DNA from 2 places in the Paenibacillus sp. FSL M7-0420 genome. Region 1 is predicted to be linked to the other one. Evidence: riboswitches for the same ligand, from Rfam matches in the RefSeq annotation. Region 1 holds a riboswitch; the other holds the start of a gene.
What was found. Region 1 has a riboswitch for cyclic di-AMP ahead of MKX51_RS31490 (3D domain-containing protein). Riboswitches for the same ligand answer to the same signal wherever they lie in the genome.

Region 1 (10,733 bases):
TGCTCAACCGTTTCGTAGAACCCAAGCTCCTTGGCCAGCTCCGTCTTCAATTCCTCCGACATCATGCTTCGTCTTCTGCGGCTCATTACGAATTCCTCCCTTGTATGCTGCTCTATGATGAACGTACTGCCTATGTAGTATGCAGCCGGGAGGCCAGTGTCATGCAGCATAATTCAGGAAGACCCCTACATGCAAAATAACCCCACAAAGTGGGGCTTTAGCGTAGGTGTTGACTCAGGTACTTTGCGGGGACCCCAAAACATAAAAATTCTATCAAAAAACAGCCCCCCCGCAGGGAGACTGTCATGACGCTAAGCTTTGATATACATAATCCGCATCTGCCCATCGTCTTCGGTAACTGTGATTTCCACAGATTCAGTAAGTATATCGGCATAGCTATAGGAGACACGCTTGAATGTCTGCTGCTCCTGATCGAGTTTGACAATAAATACAGAAGGGTACGTTTCTTCCAGGACACCGGTGCGTTCAACGGTCTTCCGACGGCCACCGTTAGCCCGCAACGTGATCTTATGACCGACGTGAGCTTCAAGACTGCGTTTAATTTCTAACAGCGCGTTATTAGCCATTACCTGACGACCACCTCTTTCCTTGTCCATTATACAACCTCTATAACCACTTGTCAAATTAAATAAATAATTATAGATGATGAGAAAAAAGTTGTCAACGGAATTTTTTTAGACGGGGATATTCCTGACTTAAGCACCTTGTTATCAGTAATGATGACTGGCTGCTCCCTAACCCATCTTGTGTCCTAAGCGGCTTCCGTGGCAGCAAAATAGGATAAGCACGAATGCTTACCCTATTCCTTCCGCCTGTTCAGTTATCACTTGAATGGTTACAGCACCGAAGGCGCTACCTTCAGCGTAGCCAGGTTCTGCAGCTGAGGCATTCCGATCCGGAAGCTGCCCCGCGTCTCGATTCCGCCCATCCCCTGATTGCCGCTGATCGTATGGCTCAGCACATCGCTTAAGTTCACCGTATCCCGGATAGAGGTAAAAGAGGCCTTGGCCGCGATATACACCGGGTCCAGGGCATGAATGAGTATTCTGCCCGGGGAGCTGGCGAAGTTGGCACCATTGCCCAGGAGAGCCTCGAAGTGCGACTGGCAGGCTCCGGCTACAATCGTCAAAGCATCGAAATTCCGCTCATATTCACGGGCCACCCGGATGGCTGCCACAAAATTCTGTGAATTCTTATAGCTGCTCAGACTGTACAAATCATAATTCTGCTGTTGCTTAAGTACTCCATCATGGCCGGTAATCACTACGATATCGGGACGCACACGGGGCAGCAGACGGTACAGCGTCTCCGCCATTTTGGATTCGTTGACATGATGTCCCTCCGCCGGTATGCGCAGCTGCTCGTAGAGGCTCAGGCTCTTCTTCAGATAGAGTGCATCACCATCCAAATGCAGGACCTTACCCGGCACTTCAAAATAAGCCGTTTCCTTCGGAGATTGGCCCCAGGTTCCCGTGGACCCCGACACGCTCTCTCCGCTTCGCTGGCTCTGCACCTGCCGGTCTTTACGCAACCAGGTTAGAGATTCTGTTGCCTTGATCTGCGCACGCGCTCCCCGCTCGGTAACCCGTGTAGGAGGCACCTGAACCAGATCCTCCAGCGGGGAATCCGCCAGCAGACGGAACTCCGTGCCTTTAATGACTGCTCTATTCTGCAATATATTGTCTACCCGGAAGGTCACATCGCCGCCATAGGATTTACGAATGACCAAGTCTCCTAGATTCATCACAACACCACCTCTACCCCATGTTATGGGCAAAGGCCCCGGTTGGTTCATCCGCCGGGAGGGTTTTCTGTATTCTATGCGATGCCTGCGGCCAGAAGAACCGCACTGAGCCGTGCATACTCCTCAATGCTAAGCGTCTCGCCGCGCCGCGAGGGTTCAATGCCGGCTTCGGAGAGCAGCGCCTCCAGGCGCTCCCGCCCTTCTTCCGGGAAGAAGCGTGCCTTAAGATTATTGGCAATCGTCTTGCGCCGCTGGGTAAAGGACGCCTGAACCACACCAAAGAAATGCTTCTCGTCCGCTACCTCCACCGGAGGACGTTCTCTGACCTTCAGCCGGATCACAGCCGATTCCACGTTAGGCTGCGGGATGAACACCGTACGCGGCACCATACAGACCAGCTCAGGCTCGCTGTAATACTGGACGGCAATACTCAGGCTGCCATACTCCTTGCCGCCCGGAGACGCCGCCATACGCTCGGCAACCTCCTTCTGGATCATGACCACGATATTATCCAGCGGCAGCTTCTCCTCCAGCAGCTTCATGAGGATAGGTGTAGTCACATAATACGGCAGGTTAGCTACGACACTAACCCGGTCCCTGCCCGCGAAATCCTCAGCGAACAGCTCCTGCAGATTCACCTTCAGCACATCGTCATTACGGATCTTTACATGGGGATAAGGCGACAGGACATCCCTAAGAATCGGAATCAGCCTGCGGTCAATCTCTACCGCAGTGACGGCCCCGGCCGTCAACGCCAGCCGTTCCGTCAGTGCTCCAATCCCCGGCCCAATCTCAAGCGCACCGGCTGTGCTGTCCAGACCGGCGGCATCCACGATTTTGTCCAGAATATTCTGATCGATCAGAAAGTTCTGGCCCAGGCTTTTTTTGAAGGAGAATCCGTAACGCTGAATTATCGCTTTGGTTCTTGTTGGGGACGAGATATTCTCGATACCGCTCATGAAGTAATGCCTCCCTGATCAATTTGGGCGAGGGCCTGCGCGAACTCTTCGCGGGTAATGCCAAACATCGCCAGACGTTTGTACAGCTGCTTGCCATTGCAATAACCGATACCGAGCAGATTGCCAAGCTGCATTCTGCGCTCAGCCGCCCGGGGATGCACCATCAGCCCTGCGGCCATAAGCTCATCCAGCCCGATGATGGGCGGTGCCCCCTCGAAGGAGGTATGTACATGCTCCAGCGCATGGCGGATAGCCTCAGGCGAAGCATTCTCTATTCCGATATCTCCTTTGCGCGTTGCATCCTTCTCAGGGATGAAGGCATGCTTGCAGCCCGGCACCTTGGCTGCGACGATTTTGCGGATTCGCTCTCCAGCATGATCCGGGTCGGTAAGAATGATTACACCCCGGCGCTCCATGGCCAGCTTGATCTTGGCAATGACCCTGCTATCCACTGCCGAACCCCCGGTTTCAATCGTATCGGCTTCAACCGCCCGCTTAACGGCAACGGTATCACTTTTCCCTTCAACCACAATTAGCTCTTTAATCATAAATATTTTTACTCCTTACTCCAGAACGCAAAAAGAAGAGGATTCGCTCCCCTTCTTTTTGGCTAAAGAATGTATAAGTGATGAGCGGCAGCTCTCTGAAATTTCGTAAGTGCTTCCCTCACTATATCTTATTAACCGCTAATTTGCAAAAGACTTTACGTTTAGTTCAGCTCCGGCTTCACAGGTCCGATCACATAGAGTGTGCGCGACTTGCGGCCGAAATTACGGGCATGACTCAGTGAATCGTAATAGACATCCACCTTGTTGCCTTTGATGGCACCGCCGGTATCCTCTGCTCGGCGAAACCCTAATCCTTCAATATACACCCACCAGCCAATTGGTATAACCCTAGGATCTACAGCAATAGTGCGGCCTTCCGTTACGCGTGTGCCGGAGGCAGTACGTGTTCCAATACCCGGTTCCTGCGACGAATACGCGGTCATGGATACGTTTTTGATCATTCTTTTGTACTCGAAATCCACACCAGCCTTACTGGTAACATTGCTGGCCTTTGCGCTCGCTTTAGATGACTTGGAGGTTGTTACAGGTTTGGAAACTTTGGCAGTAACTACGACGGGCTTAGGAAGCGGCTTGGTTCCAATGGCAATGACTTTGTCCTTGGTAACCGTCTGTACTTCCTTGCCGATCATGCGCATGGATGCCAGCTCGCCATCTTGATAGATCTTCTCGATGTGCTGGACCATTACGCCAGGCTTACCTGCCTGTGCCACTCTTACGGTTCCCTTGGTCAATGAGGGGTCTGCTGTCTTAATGACCCGGAAAGGCAAATTAGTTGTCCGTTGAACCACATGCTTGTTAATCCGGACAATTTTGATTTCCATGTCTGCAGATACTGCGGTTTCTAGCGAAGGGTAAATCTTGTCTAAGCCTTCCAGGCTGTAGCCCAGCTTGTCGATGGCCTGACCAATGGTATCCTCGGTCGTAAATAACGTCTCGGTCTTTCCGTCTACGGTAAGAGCGAACTTCTGCGCAGTGTTAATCACGATACGGTCGCCGTCTTTTATTTCATCACTAAGGCCAATAGATAATTCATCATGCGCCTGCAGCGAAATCTGTTCCTTAGCCAGCACATCACTGAACAGCGTTTCCCGCGTCTCCAGTGTCTGTACCTGTCCGTCTATTACTAGGGTAATTTCTTTCTTGCTCTGACCGTGTACGTACAGCAGTATTAACAGTGCGATAACAATCGATGCCACACCGGCAAGTAAAACTACGCGGGGATTCACTTGCTTCAACCGTAATGCGAAAGACCTGCTGGATGATTGCGAATCATGGGATACCTCTGGTTGGAATACGCCCACTCTTTCCATCCTCCTTACATAGCCCCGTCGTCCAAGTTAGTTCAAGGTGACTGTATCACTTCTGACGAAACTAGGTTTGAGTTTGCAACAGGATACGCCCGCACTTGCTTCAGCGTTTCCTGCTCATGGATCGCCTGCTCGGCATAGTTACTCCGGAGATCTGTTATATAACAGTATGCCGGGAGCATTCTCATTATTCAAAACAAAAGAAGCCTAAAAAGAGCTCATAGAGGACTCTTTCGTGGCTTCCCGGTGTCGAATACGTCGGAATGCTTATGCACGAGGTTTCCTCTCTTACTTGCGCTTACGGGGTTAGCTGTCGGGTTCGGACATAAGAGAGACGCCCTATCTCAGGTCACCCGCTCACGGCGGTTGCCCTCAAATTCACCCCAAAGACCACGTAAAGAAATCAAATAATGCCTGCGGCAATTCTGCGTTGTACTCTGTACGTTCATGCGGCAGCGCATTATTGGTTCCCCCGTTCTCCATACGGAGACTCAGCGAGACGATCCATGAAATTAGTGACTGTCACAGTTACAACAGCTCACTGCACTGAAAAGATGATATCCTGTTTTGATACATGTTGTAAAGGACGATTCAACCACGTTTACGTAAAAAAATGATTAAAATATTGTAATAATCGGCCGTTTTTCCGTCATAAAAGTTTAATATATCCGCTATACTTCATTTTTCACCGCTTTTACTCCTGTTTTCAGAGTATCCCAAATCGTTCCAGTGCGTTCGCATACGTAATTTCCGCCAATTCCTGTAATTCAATCCCTTTTATTGCCGCGGCCGCCTCCGCTACCAGCCTCACATGAGCGGTCTCATTTCGCTTGCCCCGGAAGGGGTGCGGAGTCAGATATGGGGAGTCGGTTTCGATCAGCAGCCGGTCCAGCGGAGTCTGGGCAAGCACCTCTTTGGGCACCCGGGCATTCTTGAACGTAATCGGTCCTCCAAAAGAAAGATGGAAGCCCAAATCAAGACACATCTTGGCACTTTCCCAGCTCCCGGAGAAGGAGTGCATTACGCCGCCAACCTCGCCCGCCTTCTCCTCGCGGAGTATACGGATCACATCTTCATGAGCATCACGGTTATGAATGCTGATTGGCATCTTCAGCTCACGGGCCAGCCCGATCTGCTTGCGGAATACTTCATGCTGCACATCCTTAGGAGAGGTATCCCAGTAGTAATCCAGCCCAATCTCGCCGATGGCAACCACCTTGGGATGAGCGCATAAGGAGGCGATCCATTCCAGGTCTCCGTCCTTCATCGTGATGGCATCCTGGGGATGCCAGCCAACGGCTGCATAAATATAATCATATTTCTCGGCAAGCTGCATGGTGGTCGGTATCGTATCCCGGTTAAAGCCGATGTTGATCATCTTGCTGACGCCGGCTTCCAGCGCCCTGGCAATGACCTCTTCGCGGTCTTCGTCGAATTGTGGAGCATCCAGATGGGTATGGGTGTCGAATAACTGCATTACATTACATCCTTTCGGCCTGTTGTTGTATCTATAATTTCAAGCATGATCTGATTATTTGGCAAAAATCTCTGCGATGGACGGCGACAGCTGTGGAAGGGCTTTCTGCAGTCTGTCCTGCGGAAAATACAGATGGTATCTGCCGCGGTGAATACCACTGATAGAGCGAACAATATCCGAGACCTCCGAGATTTCCCTCAGCCGGTCATGCTTGTCCAGAAGCAGGATCTGCTTGCTGTCAAAGCCGTCTCCCGGACGGAACACATCATAGGGAAGATCGGTGGGATAATCAATTTCCAGATCATAATCGGGCCGGAGTCCCGCACCGGCGAAGCTGCGGCGGATTTCGTCAATCGTGTCAGAATCCAAATGCTCCATCTCCACATATTTATACAGTTTACGATGGATAAACCGGCTGCACAAGTCGCTCAGGATGTCATCCTCCTCCAGCGTCCACTGCATGAAGGCAGTCTGCATCAAGGCTTCATCCAGCAGCAGGTACTGCCCTACCGTTACCTCTCCGCTGAACAGATCACTTAAGGGCTCGATCATGAAGCGGAAGGTATGCTGCTGCTGCACCAGCTCCTTGGCCCGGCGGAGAATCTGCCTGAGAATAATCTCAGAGCTGCGGGTTACCGGGTGGAAATAGACCTGCCAGTACATCTGGTACCGTGACATCAGGTAATCCTCAATCGCATGCATCCCCGATTCCTTCACAACCACCCGGCCGTCATAAGGGCGCAGCATCCGCAGAATCCGGTCGATGTCGATGGTTCCATAATTCACCCCTGTATAATATGCATCCCGGAGCAGATAATCCATCCGGTCCGCATCCAGCGGTCCCGACACCAAATTGACAACAATTTCATGCTCATAGGTTTTGGAGATAACCGAGGCTACTTTACCGGGGAAATCTTCAGCCACATCACGCAGAATAGCCGTAATCTCTGTATCCTCCAGAATGATACGGCAGGTCCAGTCCTCATGATCCATTTCGAAAGCTTCTTCTATAGAATGGGAAAATGGGCCATGCCCCAAATCATGCAGCAGTGCCGCACACAGGGTAAGCAGTCGCTCCTCCGGCATCCAGTCCTTATAGCCGCTCCGTTCAAACTGGGAAATAATCCTCCGCGTAATCTCATATACCCCCAGAGAATGGGAGAACCGGCTGTGTTCCGCCCCGTGAAAGGTCAAATAGGAGGTGCCCAGCTGCCGGATGCGCCGCAGACGCTGGAACTCCATCGTGTTGATCAATCTCCAGATAATAGTGTCCTGTACATGGATGTAGTTGTGGACCGGGTCCTTAAATACCTTCTCTTCTGACAGCGGTTGCTTCATGAAATCATCTCCTTTTCTTGTTTTATATAATATATTGTCGCTCTTTGTCGAATATTAGCGATTCATATACTGCCAAATCGACAAACATCTTCATAAGCTTTTTTAGAGTGATTTGCCCGATCAAACGCGGAATAAATGTGGTCTCAAAAGATTCCTTAAAATTAGCCTGAAAAAAGGTTGACTGTTTTGGGAATGGTTGGTATTATAAATATCATAAAACAGTGAAGAATGTCGAATAATGACGCTTTTGAACATTGAGAGGAGCAACGATTGTAATGATGAAATCAACAGGAATTGTACGTAAGGTAGATGAGCTTGGACGGGTCGTTATTCCAATTGAATTGCGTCGCACCCTAGGCATTGGAGAAAAAGATGCGCTCGAAATTTACGTGGACGGTGAGCGGATCATGCTTAAGAAATACGAGCCTGCTTGCATTTTCTGCGGCAATGCTGAGAATGTAACTTACTTCAAAGGTAAAATTGTTTGTCATGAATGCATTTCGGCTATCCCTACCCCTGTGACAAACTAAAATAAATAGGGTATAATAGGAACTAATCCAATTGTTAATTCTAACCTTTTTATATCTCCTTGGCCTCCCGTTCGCGCGGGAGGTATTTTTTTGTGTGTACCCTCCCAAACCCTCCCTACAGGGAGGGCCCCAAGGCCCCGGCCCTCTGGACACCCGGAAGCTTGGGGGATCTCTGCAGCTGGCGCGGAAGGAAGCGCGGGTCGGCGGTGGACCGGCCCTTTTCGGACTCCCTGCGGTCATCCCTCAGGCCTTGCCATGCGAAGGGTTTCGCCATAGGCAGGTGCCTATGACGGCTGCGCCGGGTGCTCCCGTGTCATAGATGAGCGTAGAACGCTCTCCCTGCGGGATACGCTTTACTATAGAATGACTAGCGACTTGGATGCTGGATGGTTACTGGCTGCTGACTTTCTTTTTGCCAGAACTTGCTATGTGGAGCGACTAGTACAGTGTCAGATAATGAAACCCTATCATCCCAAAAAATCTAACGGACCGAAAAGACCTTATTCCCACGAGAACGTCACCTTTTGCAGCGTAACGGACTCAGGCGACCTTATCATCTTTCTGCGAGACGTTTTGGAGCTGAATTGCAGGCGATAAGGTCCTTGCGGTCCGTTAATCACTCAAGTGACGACTTTCTTCCCGGATAAGAGCACCTCAGTCCGTTACACTAAGCCAAACGCCCCTAAGGTGAGAATCATTATATAAGAAAAATGGTCTTGAGAAATTTGGATAACTGTATTCTGTACAGCTATTTATTGCTAAAACATCCATTTGATCATTATAAGTGTACTTTGAACACTTATATCCACATAATTCTTCCAAAAGATTTATTTTCCTATACATATAAATGTATAAACTACAACTATAATCAATAAATGGAACAAGACAATCCATATAAGTGTACGAAATACATTTATTTCATTGGGTAATCAGATGGTTAAACCCATCTTTAGGTTTTACTGGAATTGTAATAACTACAACACCGCAGTGTTCTAACCCCGCTCCAGGAGTTCATTATAAATATCGCGCTTGGACAGGCCACGGTCGGACGCTGCCTTTTTCATCGCATCCTTACGTGTTAAGCCTGAAGCCTCATAATGGGCTACATGCTCCCCGGTACTAAGCTGACGCCACCAGGAAGACTCGGCCAGCTCGGCCTCCTCTTTACTCTCTCCCTCAAGGACAATTACGTACTCTCCCAGCGGGGGATGCTCCTCCAGCCAGGCCAGGCACTCCTCAATGCTTCCGCGCAGGAACTCCTCATACCGCTTAGTCAGCTCACGGGCCAGTGTAATCCGGCGGTTGCCGAAGGCCTCCTGCAAATGAACAAGGGTCTTGGCCACGCGGTGCGGCGACTCATAGAAGAGCAGCGTCCCTTGGGCAGAACGCAGAGGTGCCAGAACGGCCCTTATATCCTTGCGCTCTCTAGGCAGGAAGCCGACGAACGTGAAGCTGGCGGTAGGCAGCCCTGAGGCAATCAAAGCCGACAAAGCGGCATTCGCTCCAGGCACCGGAATCACCGGAATCTGATGGCTGACAGCCAGAGCTACCAGATCGGCACCAGGGTCGGAAATCGCCGGCAGACCGGCATCGCTGACGAGTGCCAGATTTTTACCTTCTATTATATAGCGTATCAGCTCCGGCCCACTGGCGGCCTTGTTATGCTCATGGTAACTGAACAGCATGGACGGTGTAATTTCAAAATGGCTCAGCAGCTTACGCGTCTGTCTCGTATCCTCAGCTGCGATAATATCGCATTCCTTCAGCGTGCGTACTGCCCGGTAAGTCATATCCTCCAGATTGCCGATCGGCGTAGCCACCAGATACAGGCATCCGCATCCTTCGGGCTTCGCTCCGTCATGGTTATTTTGAAAGCTGCTTTGGCATTGTATGGTCATTGGCTCGTATCCTCTTTGTTCCCATAATAAATATCCATAATCTCAGGGCAATATTGATTGTCCTCATTATATACGATTAAAGGCGGTTGTAAACGCACCTCCGGCTTCCCGTCACGCGCGGCCTCGATCAGAACCATATTCGCTTCCAGATGGGCGCGGGGATGTACAAAGCGGATCAGCTTCGGTTCCAGCCGGTGCTTCCGCATCAGACTGATAATATCCACGAGGCGCTGTGGCTTATGCACCATGCTGACTTTGCCTCCGGTACGGACCAGCCGGACACAGGCCTGAATGACCTCCTCCAGGGTACAACCGATTTCATGGCGGGCCATCGCCTGATGGGAATTCAGCTTCAGATCGCTCCCGTTCAGCGGCATATAAGGGGGATTCACCGTGATCGCATCGTATACGCCATAGCCCGCTGTAAGATGAAGCTCCCGCAAATCGCCCTCATGAATCTGTACCCGCTCCTCCAGACCGTTAAGCGATACACTGCGCCGGGCCATGTCTGCCAGACGGGGCTGAATCTCGATTCCTTCAATAGAAGCCTTCGTCCGTGTAGTCAGGAGCATAGGAATTACTCCGTTACCCGTACACAGGTCAAGCACCCGTCCACGCGGCGGTACACTGGCGAACCGTGCCAGCAATACGGCATCCATCGAGAAGCTGAACACTTCGTCACTCTGGATAATTCTCAGATCATGGGTGAGCAGGTCATCGACCCGTTCTGCTTCATGTAAGGGTACTGGTGTATTGTTCATTGAATGGGTCATTGTAATCTCCTTCTCTACATTCAAAAAAACCGTAGGCGACAATCTCCTACGGCTGGATATCCTCATTTATTAAGAAAAGAAAGGCAGAATAGACAATCGCCTTCCGTCCGCAAATGC
Region 2 (10,733 bases), 3.5 Mb from region 1:
CGGCTTAGAGCTGCACCCTCTTTTTCCACAACTATCGCCTACAATTCTTCCCCGATAATCTCCACTTCCGTCTCCAGCTCCACATCGAACTTGTGCTTCACCGCTGAACGTACATGCTGGATCAATCCGATATAATCACTGGCCGTTGCATTGTCGGCGTTAATAATGAAGCCCGCATGCTTGCGTGAGACCTCAGCGCCTCCGATGCGCGTACCCTGAAGACCGCTCTCCTGAATCAGCTGCCCCGCGAACCGGCCCGGCGGCCGCTTGAATACACTGCCGCAGGACGGATACTCCAGCGGCTGCTTCGATTCCCGGAGATAGGTTAACTCATCCATGGACGCCTTAATCGCGGCAGGATCGCCTGGAAGAAGCGCAAATCTGGCCTCCAGCACGATATACTTTCCGCTGGAGAAGATGCTTTTGCGGTAGCCCCATTGAAGCTGGTCGCTGTGCAGGGTCACAAGCTGGCCGTCCGGGTCAACGACAAGCGCACTGTGCAGCACATCCTTCACTTCCCCGCCATAGGCTCCCGCGTTCATGTAGAGTGCCCCGCCTACCGTGCCGGGGATGCCGCAGGCGAATTCCAGACCGGTCAGCGCCTGCTCCAGTGCATAGCCCGAGACATCGATAATCTTCGCCCCGCACTGCGCATAGAGCATCCCCTCGCGGATGCCCATCTCTGACAGATCGGAGGTCTGGAGCACGATGCCCCGGATGCCACCGTCCCGGATAATGACATTGGAGCCGTTCCCCAGAATCGTAAGCGGGATCTGATGATCATGGGCATAGGCAGAGATGCTCCGGATCTCTTCATATGTAACAGGGGCCGCCAAGATATCTGCTTCGCCGCCCATGCGGGTATAGACCAGATCCTTAAGGCTCTCACGGCGTTTCAGTGAGCCTGCTGTAATGAGCGGCTGCAAATCCTCATATATGTTGTCAATATTCATTCTTCATGCTCCTAACTCTATGAACAAGATAATAGTGGTACATATCGCCGGGCAATCACGCTTCAGCAACCACAACTTTAACAACGAACAGGCTCCCTTGTCAATGACAGGAGCCTGTTAAGAAGCTGCATACAGCATTATTATGTTTCGAAATTCCCATTTATACCCTATTCGCCTGCTGCTGCGCGCTCGGAGCGGAATTCCTCCCGCCGTGCGGACCGCTCCTCCTCCTTCATACGGGGACAGGTATAACACAGCCGCCCGCCCTCTGTCCGGTAATACATACAGCAGCGGTTGCGCATCTGCACCGTCTGCTGCGGGTCCGTGAGCGACTCGATTCTCCGCACCTTCACCTGGAACGGATTGCGCGGCAGCCCGAATACGGCAGCAGGCAGCTCATCCTTCAGATAGGCGTAATCCTCCTCCAGCCGGCGGAGCAGGGGCGGATCTGTAAGCTCAGCGGCAAAGGCTTCCGCATAATAATTGAATTTGGTCGGCATCTGTCCCCAGATCTCCCCAAGCGAAAGGCCGCTCACTTGTGAAGCCATGCGAATCAGCGGTCCGGCTGTACTCTGATAGAAGCTCGTGAGCACCTCATTGCGCCAAGCCTTCCGGCCAGGCTCATCTGCAGGAGCTTGTACAATACCCCATTCACGAAGCGAGAAGGCAACACGGCAGTAGCCATCTGCCGGAACAAGATGCAGCCGCAGATTTCGTAAGCTGAAGTCCGGTACGCATAAGAAGCCGGTCACGGAATATTGGACAGCGAGTGCAATAATGCTTAAGTAACCGCCGAAATATGCACCAGCGGCTTTATCATCGAGCGCCTTCATCAGCGGACGGTAAGCCTCCATGAAGGTCCTCATCCCCGCCTCTTCTGCCAGTTCAGCAGCGGCGAAGGAATGCACGGTTCCCTCTGGTACTGTAGAATGGAGATCGAACTTGGAGCTATATTCTTGCATCAGATGTTCATTCATGCTGCTGTCCACTCCCCGCTTGCACAATTCTGTATCATCCAGCCTATAACCCTACTGCCTTATATGCCGCCAGCTCATAAGGCAGACAGAGCGGCACGCCTGTACGCGGATCAGGCACAATATCTGCCTCAATGCCGAATACCTCACGCAGCACCGCCGGTGTCATTACCTCATTCGGAGCGCCTTCGCTGATCACATTACCGGATTTGATCGCTACCATATGTTGCGCGTAACGGGAGGCATGGTTTAAATCATGGACAACCATAATAATTGTCCGGCCTTCCTGCTCATTGAGCTTCTGCAGCAGCTGAAGCACCTCCAGCTGATGGGCCATATCCAGGAAGGTCGTCGGCTCGTCAAGGAACAGAATATCCGTCTGCTGGGCCAGCGCCATGGCGATCCAGGCCCGCTGCCGTTGTCCGCCGGAGAGACGGTCAATCGGCCGGTCACGGAATTCATTCATGCCGGTCAATTCAATCGCCTCGGCAATAATGCTGCGGTCTTCAGGCGTCAGGCTGCCGAAGCCCTTCTGATGCGGATACCGTCCATACCCTACCAGCTCAGATACCGTTAAGCCGTCCGGGGCCGTAGGATTCTGCGGCAGAATCGCCAGCTGGCGGGCCACCTCTTTGGTGGAGAGATTGTGAATGGACTTCCCGTCAAGCATTACATTGCCGCTCTTCGGCTTCATGATCCGGGCCATCGTCTTCAGAATCGTGGACTTCCCCGAGCCGTTCGCCCCGACAAGCGCTGTAATCTTCCCTGTCGGAAGCGACAGATTCAGCCCCTTTACAATCATAGTCTCCGCATATCCGATGCTCAGCTGCTCTGTATTTAAACGTTCCGACATGATACACACTCCTTAGTTTTTTTATTTATATCCATCCCTGTTACGCTTTCGATGTAGCCAAAAGATATAAAAAGTACGGGGCTCCAATAATCGCCACCACGATACCTGCCGGCACCTCTGCCGGCTGCAGAATCCAGCGCCCGATGGTATCTGCCGCAAGCAGCAGCAGGGCTCCAATCAGGGCAGCCGCAGGCAGCAGGATCTGATGGCGCGGACCGACCAGCCTGCGGGCCAGATGCGGCGCAATGAGCCCGACAAAGCCAATGCTGCCGCTGACCGATACACAGGCTCCTGCCAGCGCAACAGCCGCAGCCAGCAGCCACCGCCGTTCCCGTTCCAGTGGCAGGCCCAGTCCCTTGGAGAGCTCATCGCCCAGATTCAGTACATTGAGCACCCGGGCTTTGTAGAATGCGAAGGGCAGCAGGATCACGATCCAGGGCAGCAGGGCCAGCACAAACCGCCAGTCTCCACCCCAGATTTTGCCGGCCAGCCAGATGGCTACGAACTGATAATTCTGCGGGTCCAGTCTTAATGACAAAATAAGCTGAAAAGCATATATCCCGGCACCCACAGCAATCCCAATCAGGATCATCCTTGTCGGTGAGAGCCCGTCCTCACTCCTGTATGACAGGAAATAGACCAGCGTTGCTGTAAGTGAAGCTCCTGCCAGGGCCAGCAGCGGAAGCACAAGGATCGGAGCTGCTGTTGTAGCCGGTACGAAGGAGATAAAGATCAGCACTGCGAATCCTGCTCCTGCATTGATCCCCAGGGTGGAAGGCTCGGCGAGAGCATTACGCGACAAGCCTTGCAGAATTGCTCCGGCTACCGCGAAGCCTGCACCAATCAGCAAGGAGATCACGATGCGCGGCAGCCGGAAATCAAACAGAATCAGCTGCTGCTGCTTGGTACCGTTGCCGGATAGGGTATGTAGAACTTCGAGCGGTGACAGCCGCATTAGGCCGGTATTCATACTGACCAGAAACAGAATGACGATAAGCACAGCAAGCAGTGTCAGAATACCGGCCTCTCTGGAACGGCGCGGTTTGGCCGGGGGGAATGAGATGGGACGGTTCATTTCAGCTCCCCCTTGCGTTTGCTGGCCAGATAGATGAAGAACGGTACGCCGAATACTGCAATTAAGGCACCGATCGGTGTTTCGTATGGCGCATTAATCATTCTGGCCGCAATATCGGCCACCAGGACCAGAATGCTTCCAAGGACCGCGGAGCAGGGAATAATCCAGCGGTAGTCAACCCCGACGAGGTAACGCGTAATATGCGGAATCATTAATCCGACAAAAGCGATCGGGCCCACTGTGGAGACTGCCGCTCCGGCGAGGATGACCACAATAATCATCCCTGCGGTCTGTACCAGACCGGTGCGCTGTCCGAGACCTGCGGCAACATCCCGGCCCAGGCTCAGAAGCGTAATCGAACGCGACAGCAGCAGCGCACCGGTCAGGGCCGCCGCGACCCAAGGAGATATTACCTGCAGCTGCTTCCAGCTCGCTCCGCCAATCCCGCCAGCCATCCAGAAGGCGATATCCCGGGAGAGGCTGAACAGGATAGCAATACCCTGGCTGACCGCCAGCAGCATGGCGCTTACCGCCGCACCGGCGAGGGTCAGCCGGAGCGGGGTCAGTCCGCTATGGGAGAGTGAACCGATCCCGAATACCAGCAGCGAGGCCACAGCCGCTCCAAGGAAGCAGTACAGCATGATGTACGCGAAGGATAACGATGGCGCGAAGGCAAAAGCCAGGGCCAGCCCAACGCCCGCTCCTGCATTAAGACCGAGCAGTCCGGAATCCGCCAGCGGGTTACGGGTCATCCCCTGCATAATCGCACCGGCAACGGCAAAGCATGCGCCGACCAGCGCCCCTGCGGCAGCCCGGGGAATCCGCAGCTCACGGATGACCTGATGCTGCGGCAGCTCCGGATTGAACCGGAAGACCGCCTCCCATACGGTAGCCAGGCGGATATCCGCCGCACCAACCGATACGGATACCATCAGGCCGAAGACAATCCCTGCTATTCCCAGCACCAGAATAACAGTAGCGGCAAGCGGCCGCGACCGGACAGTTGTGTTCCCTTCATCAGAAGGAGCTTGTAGAGCAGAATCTGTGGATGAAGCCATATGCCGTCTCCTCATCAGGATTATTAGGGAAATATAGATGATTATGATTCTCATTATCGCAAAGATATGAATATTGTTCAACTTAAAAAAAGAGGCAGGCTTCTATATCCTGAGGATATAAAAGCCTGCACCATTCTCCGGCCGGTAAAGAACTATTTTACAAAACTGCTCAGAATATCATCGATAGTCTTGGAATTGGCTATAGGACCGCTATACAGCCAGCTGGTATCTTTGCCGAATTCGTGAACATTCCCTGCCTTAACGGCCGGAATTCCCTTCCAGACCGCCCCGTCTGTAATCTCTGCTCCGTCCGCTTTGTCACTGTTCACCAGAATGATATGCTCTGCAGTCAGCTCGGACAATTTCTCAAGTGAAATCGGGTTCCACGGGGCTCTGGACTCCGCAGGAATATCGGTCACGAGATTCGGGAGCTTCACTCCAAGATCGCCATACAATACTGCGCCACTGCTGCGGGTCTCGTCCACGATGAAGAAGTTCTTTGACACCAGCCACAGAACAGCTACTGAATCATCTCCGATCGCCGCAGAGACAGCCGCTTTGGCCGAAGCCGCTTTCTGGTCATAGTCTGCAATAGCCTTCTCAGCTTCTGGTGTTTTATTAAGCAGCTCACCGATTTTGAGCGTAGCCGCGCGCCAGTCACTGCTGACTTCGTCGCCCAGTACATAGGTTGGTGCGATTTTGTTCAGCTGGTCATAGAGACCATTCTGAACCGAGCCTTCCGACTGCACGATATGGAAATCTGGCATGAAGCCGGTGACGGATTCAAGCGGCAGATCATAGCTGATCGGCGGAACGTCCTTAAGCTCAGCAGCGAGGTACGCCTGAGTACCGTTCTTCGTAGACCACTGCGCAACCGGAGTCACGCCGAGTGCTACCAGATAATCCTCCAGATAAGAAGCAATTACACGCTGCGGATTAGCGGGAACGGTCACTTTATGTCCCATGGCATCCGTTACGGTCTTCTCCACAGCGGGTGCAGCAGTTGCTGCAGGTACCGCAGTGGCCTCCGCAGTCGCTTCCACGGTTGCTGCAGGTGCGGTGCTTGCTCCACCGTTACTGCCTGCGTTGCTATTATTATTTCCGCAAGCGGACAGCAGCAGTGTTGTAGTCATAAGTCCGGCCACCGCCAGCTTCCCGCTTCTTGATCCTTGCAGGTTGAACGAAAACATTAAAATACCCCTCCTGTATGTTGTCTTCATGATTGGCAAAAGTCCTTTTACCTTCAGCTTGTCTATACTGATGATATTGATTCTCATTCTCTATGTCAACCAATAACTTATAATAACGACCAAACGGCCGTCTCCGCATCAAGCAGAAACAGCCGTCTTCCTATAATCTTCTATATTATTTATGCAGATGGAAAGGAACCGTGGCGATGACAATGTCCTTCTGATTCATCAGATAGGAGCGGATGAACAGGCTGGTCTGATTATGCAGCACCGCCTGCCACCAGTGCTTGGTCACGAATTGCGGAATCAGGACGGTAATATGATCCGTTGAAGAGGTCTTCCACTCTACTGTATCGATGAACTTCACCAGCGGGCGGATAATGCTGCGGTAGCGGGAGCGCAGGACAATCAGGCGTACGCCGGGGTTCCACTCCTCCCACTTCTGCTCCATCTTGTGAATCTCTTCTTCATCGAAGCCTACATATACAGCGACCACATTATCCGTCAATGACTTCGCATAGCTGATCGAATGCAGTACAGCGCGAGTCACACCGGCGACCGGAACGACTACGGTGCTTCCTTTGATACAAGGCTTATCGGTAGCTGGACAGATCCGCAGCTGATCGGCAATATTCATATAATGGCGGTGAATCCGGTGGAACACGATGATAACAACCGGCAGGAAGATGAAGGCCATCCACACGCTGGAGAATTTAGTGATTATGAAAATCAGGGTGATCGTTAATGTAGTGAGCATCCCCACCGTATTGACGGCGAACTTGCTCTGCCAGCCTTTCGGCTTCGTTCTGTACCATTGGACCATCATGCCAAGCTGCGACAGCGTGAACGGAATGAATACCCCTACTGCATATAATGGAATGAGTCCTTCCGTATTCCCGTGAAACGCCGCTACCAGCACAGCCGACATGACACCGAGGAAAATAATGCCGTTGGAGAAGCCCAGCCGGTCGCCGCGCACCATGAAGGCATGGGGCAGATATTTGTCTTTGGCGAACATGAACGCCAGCAGCGGGAAGGCCGAGTACGCCGTATTGGCTGCCAGGAACAGGATAACCGCCGTAATCCCCTGAATGAAGAAGTACAGTCCGCCGCGGCCGAAGGTAGACTCGGTAATCTGTGAGACCACGGTAGCCTTCTCATCAGGCATGATACCGTACCAGTAAGCGAGCAGCGTAATACCTGTGAACATTACCCCGAGAATGAGGCCCATGAGCATCAGCGTTTTGGCTGCATTTTTCTCCGCCGGCGCTTTGAAGTTAGGAATGGCATTAGAGACTGCCTCAACCCCCGTCAGAGCCGAACAGCCGGAGCTGAAGGCCTTCAGCAGCAGGAACATACTCACGTTCGATACCGCCGAGCCAATCTCAGGAACATGGGCATGGGCGCCGCCGGTCATATATTTGAAGACCCCCGAGATGATGAGCACGAAGATGGAAACAACGAACAGATAGACCGGAATAGCGATGAAGGAGGCAGATTCGGTCACTCCCCGCAGGTTAACAATCGTTAAGAGCACGATAACAGATACCGCTATGAGGACAGTATGATTATGGAGATTTGGAAAAGCTGAAGTGATCGCATCCGTCCCCGCCGAGGCGCTTACCGCCACCGTCAGAATGTAATCCACCAGAAGAGAGCCGCCGGCCAGTAAGCCGGTATGAACCCCGAGGTTGGTTTTGGCTACAATATAAGCACCACCGCCCTGCGGATATGCAAATATCGTCTGCCGGTAGGATAGAATCAGAATGGCCAGCAAGCCCAATACGGCTAATGCAATTGGCAAAGAGTACCAGATAGCGGTGAACCCGGCGGCCACCAGTACAATCAGAATTTGTTCTGTTCCGTAGGCTACAGACGAGAGCGCATCAGAAGACAGGACAGCCAGTGCTTTCACCTTGGATAACTTTTCATGATCGAGTTCGTTCGACTTCATCGGACGCCCGATCAATAGTCGTTTTACCTTGCTTACCATTGTAGTAACAGTTCCTCTCTTGGTTAAGTTGAAATGGGCTTTCCCTGCGCTGTTTTCATAAGTGGATTTCATAAATGCAGGCACCAAAATAAGCATACGGAAATGATCCGCATGCCTAATGTGCATGGTCATTATCCCACTTGTAGCTTACGAGGTTAGCTGGCGGATTCGGACTGTGGTAGCCCTACGGTTACAGGCCCTTGCGGCCCGCTCCGATTCACCCCTTTTGGCCTTGGCCAAAGTGTGGTTCCCCCGTTTTTCCTTCCGGAAAATTCAGCGCATATTCAACTTCTCACAAGGACTAATATTAAGCTACAACACGTCTTCCGTAAAGCGTGGAAACAAATGAAAAAAGAATGAAAAGCACTCAAAACAACCAAATCCATCATCCGGTATGTCTTGATCTTTCATTCTCTTTCATTATCCCTTTAACACGTGATTTTACAGGGTTTTTGCATATTATTTTTTGCTAAAATTAAGGGTATTCTCTTCTCTTCCTTCTGCCCGTCAGCTTCTTACTCAGCAGGCTCTTCTTTGCGTCCTGTCCAGAGCAGAATGGAGATTAAGGCAAAGGCTATAAGTGCAAGCAAAGGGACTGTTACAAAACCGAACCAATTCAGATAATCCTTATTGCACGGTACGCCGATGGTACAGGGAAGCACCTTGCTGAGCGCCGGAATTTTTTGCTCCGCATAATGATAAATCGAGATGCAGCCGCCGATTAGGCTGAGCGGAAGCACATAAGGAATGATCCGCTTGTCCGCCCGGTAGGTGGCAATTCCCAGCAGGAACAGCTGCGGGTACATGAAGATCCGCTGGAACCAGCACAGCCTGCACGGTTCGTAATGCAGGACCTCACTGAGATACAGGCTTCCCGCTACAGCCACCACACAGACGAACCAGGCCAAGTAGAGACAGTTACGCCGGCAGAAGGCAGAGAAGGCGGTCATTGGGCGGCCCCTGCTCCCGCTGCTGCTGTTGCTGCCTGAATCTGGGCGTCAATCGCCTCCATATTGAAAGGCTCATTCACCTTGATTCCGTTCACGAACAAGGATGGCGTATTCGTTACACCCGCATCCGTGCCCACCTGAATATCCCGCTCCAGCTCATTTACATAAGTACGCTCGTCAATGTCCTTGCGTAGCAGGTCATAATCCACCGGCAGCTCCAGCTGCTTGGCGAGACTCACCAGGAAGTCAGGCGTAGCCCATTCCTCCTCTTCATTCCCCTGATTGGCATAGATCGCATCGAAGTACTTCCAGAACGCTTCCTGGTTCTGATGATACACCGATAGGGCTGCCAGGGAGGCCGTTCTCGAATCCTTGCCGATGAAGGCCAGATTCACGAAATAGAAGGCTGCTTTATTCTGATCTACATAGCCCTGAACGATCTGCGGCTTGATGACACCGGTGAACTGGGCGCATGCCGGACATTTGAAATCGCCGAATTCCACAATTTTGACCGGAGCATCCTCCTTGCCCAGCCGCATCATTTCACTGTAATTGAAGGCAACAGGCTTGCTGTCTGAGCCTGCAGGCGAAGAATCCTTGGAAGCAAGCATGAATAAGCCTACAAAAATAATAATGACGATGGCCACCGTACTCACGATAAGAATTCTCGTTTTCTGCTTCTGCTGCTCCTGTTCTGCCCTGCGCTTCTCCTGCTTGCTCATCTGGGGAGCCGTGACATTGTTCTTTTTTGTTTTGCTCAAAGAGAGTTCCTTTCCGTCCTCAGGACTATCGTGATAAAAGAATAGTTACTTTCAAATTATATAATGTTAACTCTCTTGTTGGCAATCGCTGTCTTATACGGCTTCATTCTCCTCTGCTGACTCCCCTTCCCCTGTATCCTTGCCGAAAAATACCTCCGGGGAATGCTCCTGCGACTGCAGCTTAATTCTGAAGAAGAATTGTGTGCCGCCCCCTTCTGCCGGTTCTGCCCAGATTTCTCCTTGCATCAGGTCTACAAGCTTCTTGCAGATCGCCAGGCCCAGACCCGTGCCGGGGTACTTGCGGGTATGCGACCCGTCCACCTGCGAGAAGGACTGGAAGAGCAGCTGTAGCTTATCCGGTGAGATGCCAATGCCGGTGTCGCGTACCATGAATTGCAGCGCCTGAGCGGTCTCCCTGACGCCATAGGACTCCACTTTAACCGTTACCGTGCCGGATGGCGTGAATTTCACCGCATTGCCGATCAGGTTGATGAGAATCTGGCGGATACGCGCAGCATCCCCGGTGAACTTGTCGGGAAGTCCCTCCTCGATCAGAAGCTCCAGAGATAACGGCTTGTCTTGTGTGCTCACCATGAACAGGTCCATACAGCCCTGGAGCAGCGCCTTCAGCCCGAAAGTATCCTTGTTCAGTGAGAGGCCATCCGCCTCCAGCCGGGAGATATCGAGAATATCGCTCATCACATGCAGCAGAGCGTGGCTGCTTGTACTCTGAAGCCGCAGGAGCTCCAGATGCTCAGGATTGCTGATCTCCTCGGACAGCAGCTGGTTGACACCGATAATGCCGTTCAGCGGCGTGCGGATCTCATGGCTCATGGTGGCGAGGAACTCGCTTTTCATCGTCACAGCACTCTCCGCGGCATCCCTGGCCTCCAGCAGCTCATACTGATACTTCATCAGGGCAGTCA

Region 2: another riboswitch for cyclic di-AMP. It lies ahead of MKX51_RS16135 (APC family permease); the one in region 1 lies ahead of MKX51_RS31490 (3D domain-containing protein).

The regions. Positions count from the first base shown of each region.
Region 1 covers NZ_JBBOCJ010000001.1:7,304,248-7,314,980, reverse strand. Annotated here, with positions in the region: gene MKX51_RS31515 (small, acid-soluble spore protein, alpha/beta type) at 1-86, opposite strand, end outside; gene veg (biofilm formation stimulator Veg) at 312-587, opposite strand; gene yabG (sporulation peptidase YabG) at 857-1,765, opposite strand; gene rsmA (16S rRNA (adenine(1518)-N(6)/adenine(1519)-N(6))-dimethyltransferase RsmA) at 1,840-2,724, opposite strand; gene rnmV (ribonuclease M5) at 2,721-3,272, opposite strand; gene MKX51_RS31490 (3D domain-containing protein) at 3,434-4,594, opposite strand; cyclic di-AMP (ydaO/yuaA leader) riboswitch at 4,881-5,107, opposite strand; gene MKX51_RS31485 (TatD family hydrolase) at 5,307-6,077, opposite strand; gene MKX51_RS31480 (HD domain-containing protein) at 6,132-7,415, opposite strand; gene MKX51_RS31475 (AbrB/MazE/SpoVT family DNA-binding domain-containing protein) at 7,691-7,945, shown strand; gene rsmI (16S rRNA (cytidine(1402)-2'-O)-methyltransferase) at 8,938-9,843, opposite strand; gene MKX51_RS31465 (tRNA1(Val) (adenine(37)-N6)-methyltransferase) at 9,840-10,616, opposite strand; gene yabA (DNA replication initiation control protein YabA) at 10,679-10,733, opposite strand, start outside.
Region 2 covers NZ_JBBOCJ010000001.1:3,811,435-3,822,167, forward strand. Annotated here, with positions in the region: gene murB (UDP-N-acetylmuramate dehydrogenase) at 39-953, opposite strand; gene MKX51_RS16110 ((2Fe-2S)-binding protein) at 1,121-1,930, opposite strand; gene MKX51_RS16115 (ABC transporter ATP-binding protein) at 1,974-2,780, opposite strand; gene MKX51_RS16120 (FecCD family ABC transporter permease) at 2,821-3,855, opposite strand; gene MKX51_RS16125 (FecCD family ABC transporter permease) at 3,852-4,913, opposite strand; gene MKX51_RS16130 (ABC transporter substrate-binding protein) at 5,066-6,103, opposite strand; gene MKX51_RS16135 (APC family permease) at 6,279-8,096, opposite strand; cyclic di-AMP (ydaO/yuaA leader) riboswitch at 8,225-8,385, opposite strand; gene MKX51_RS16140 (disulfide oxidoreductase) at 8,612-9,046, opposite strand; gene MKX51_RS16145 (DsbA family protein) at 9,043-9,807, opposite strand; gene MKX51_RS16150 (sensor histidine kinase) at 9,901-10,733, opposite strand, start outside.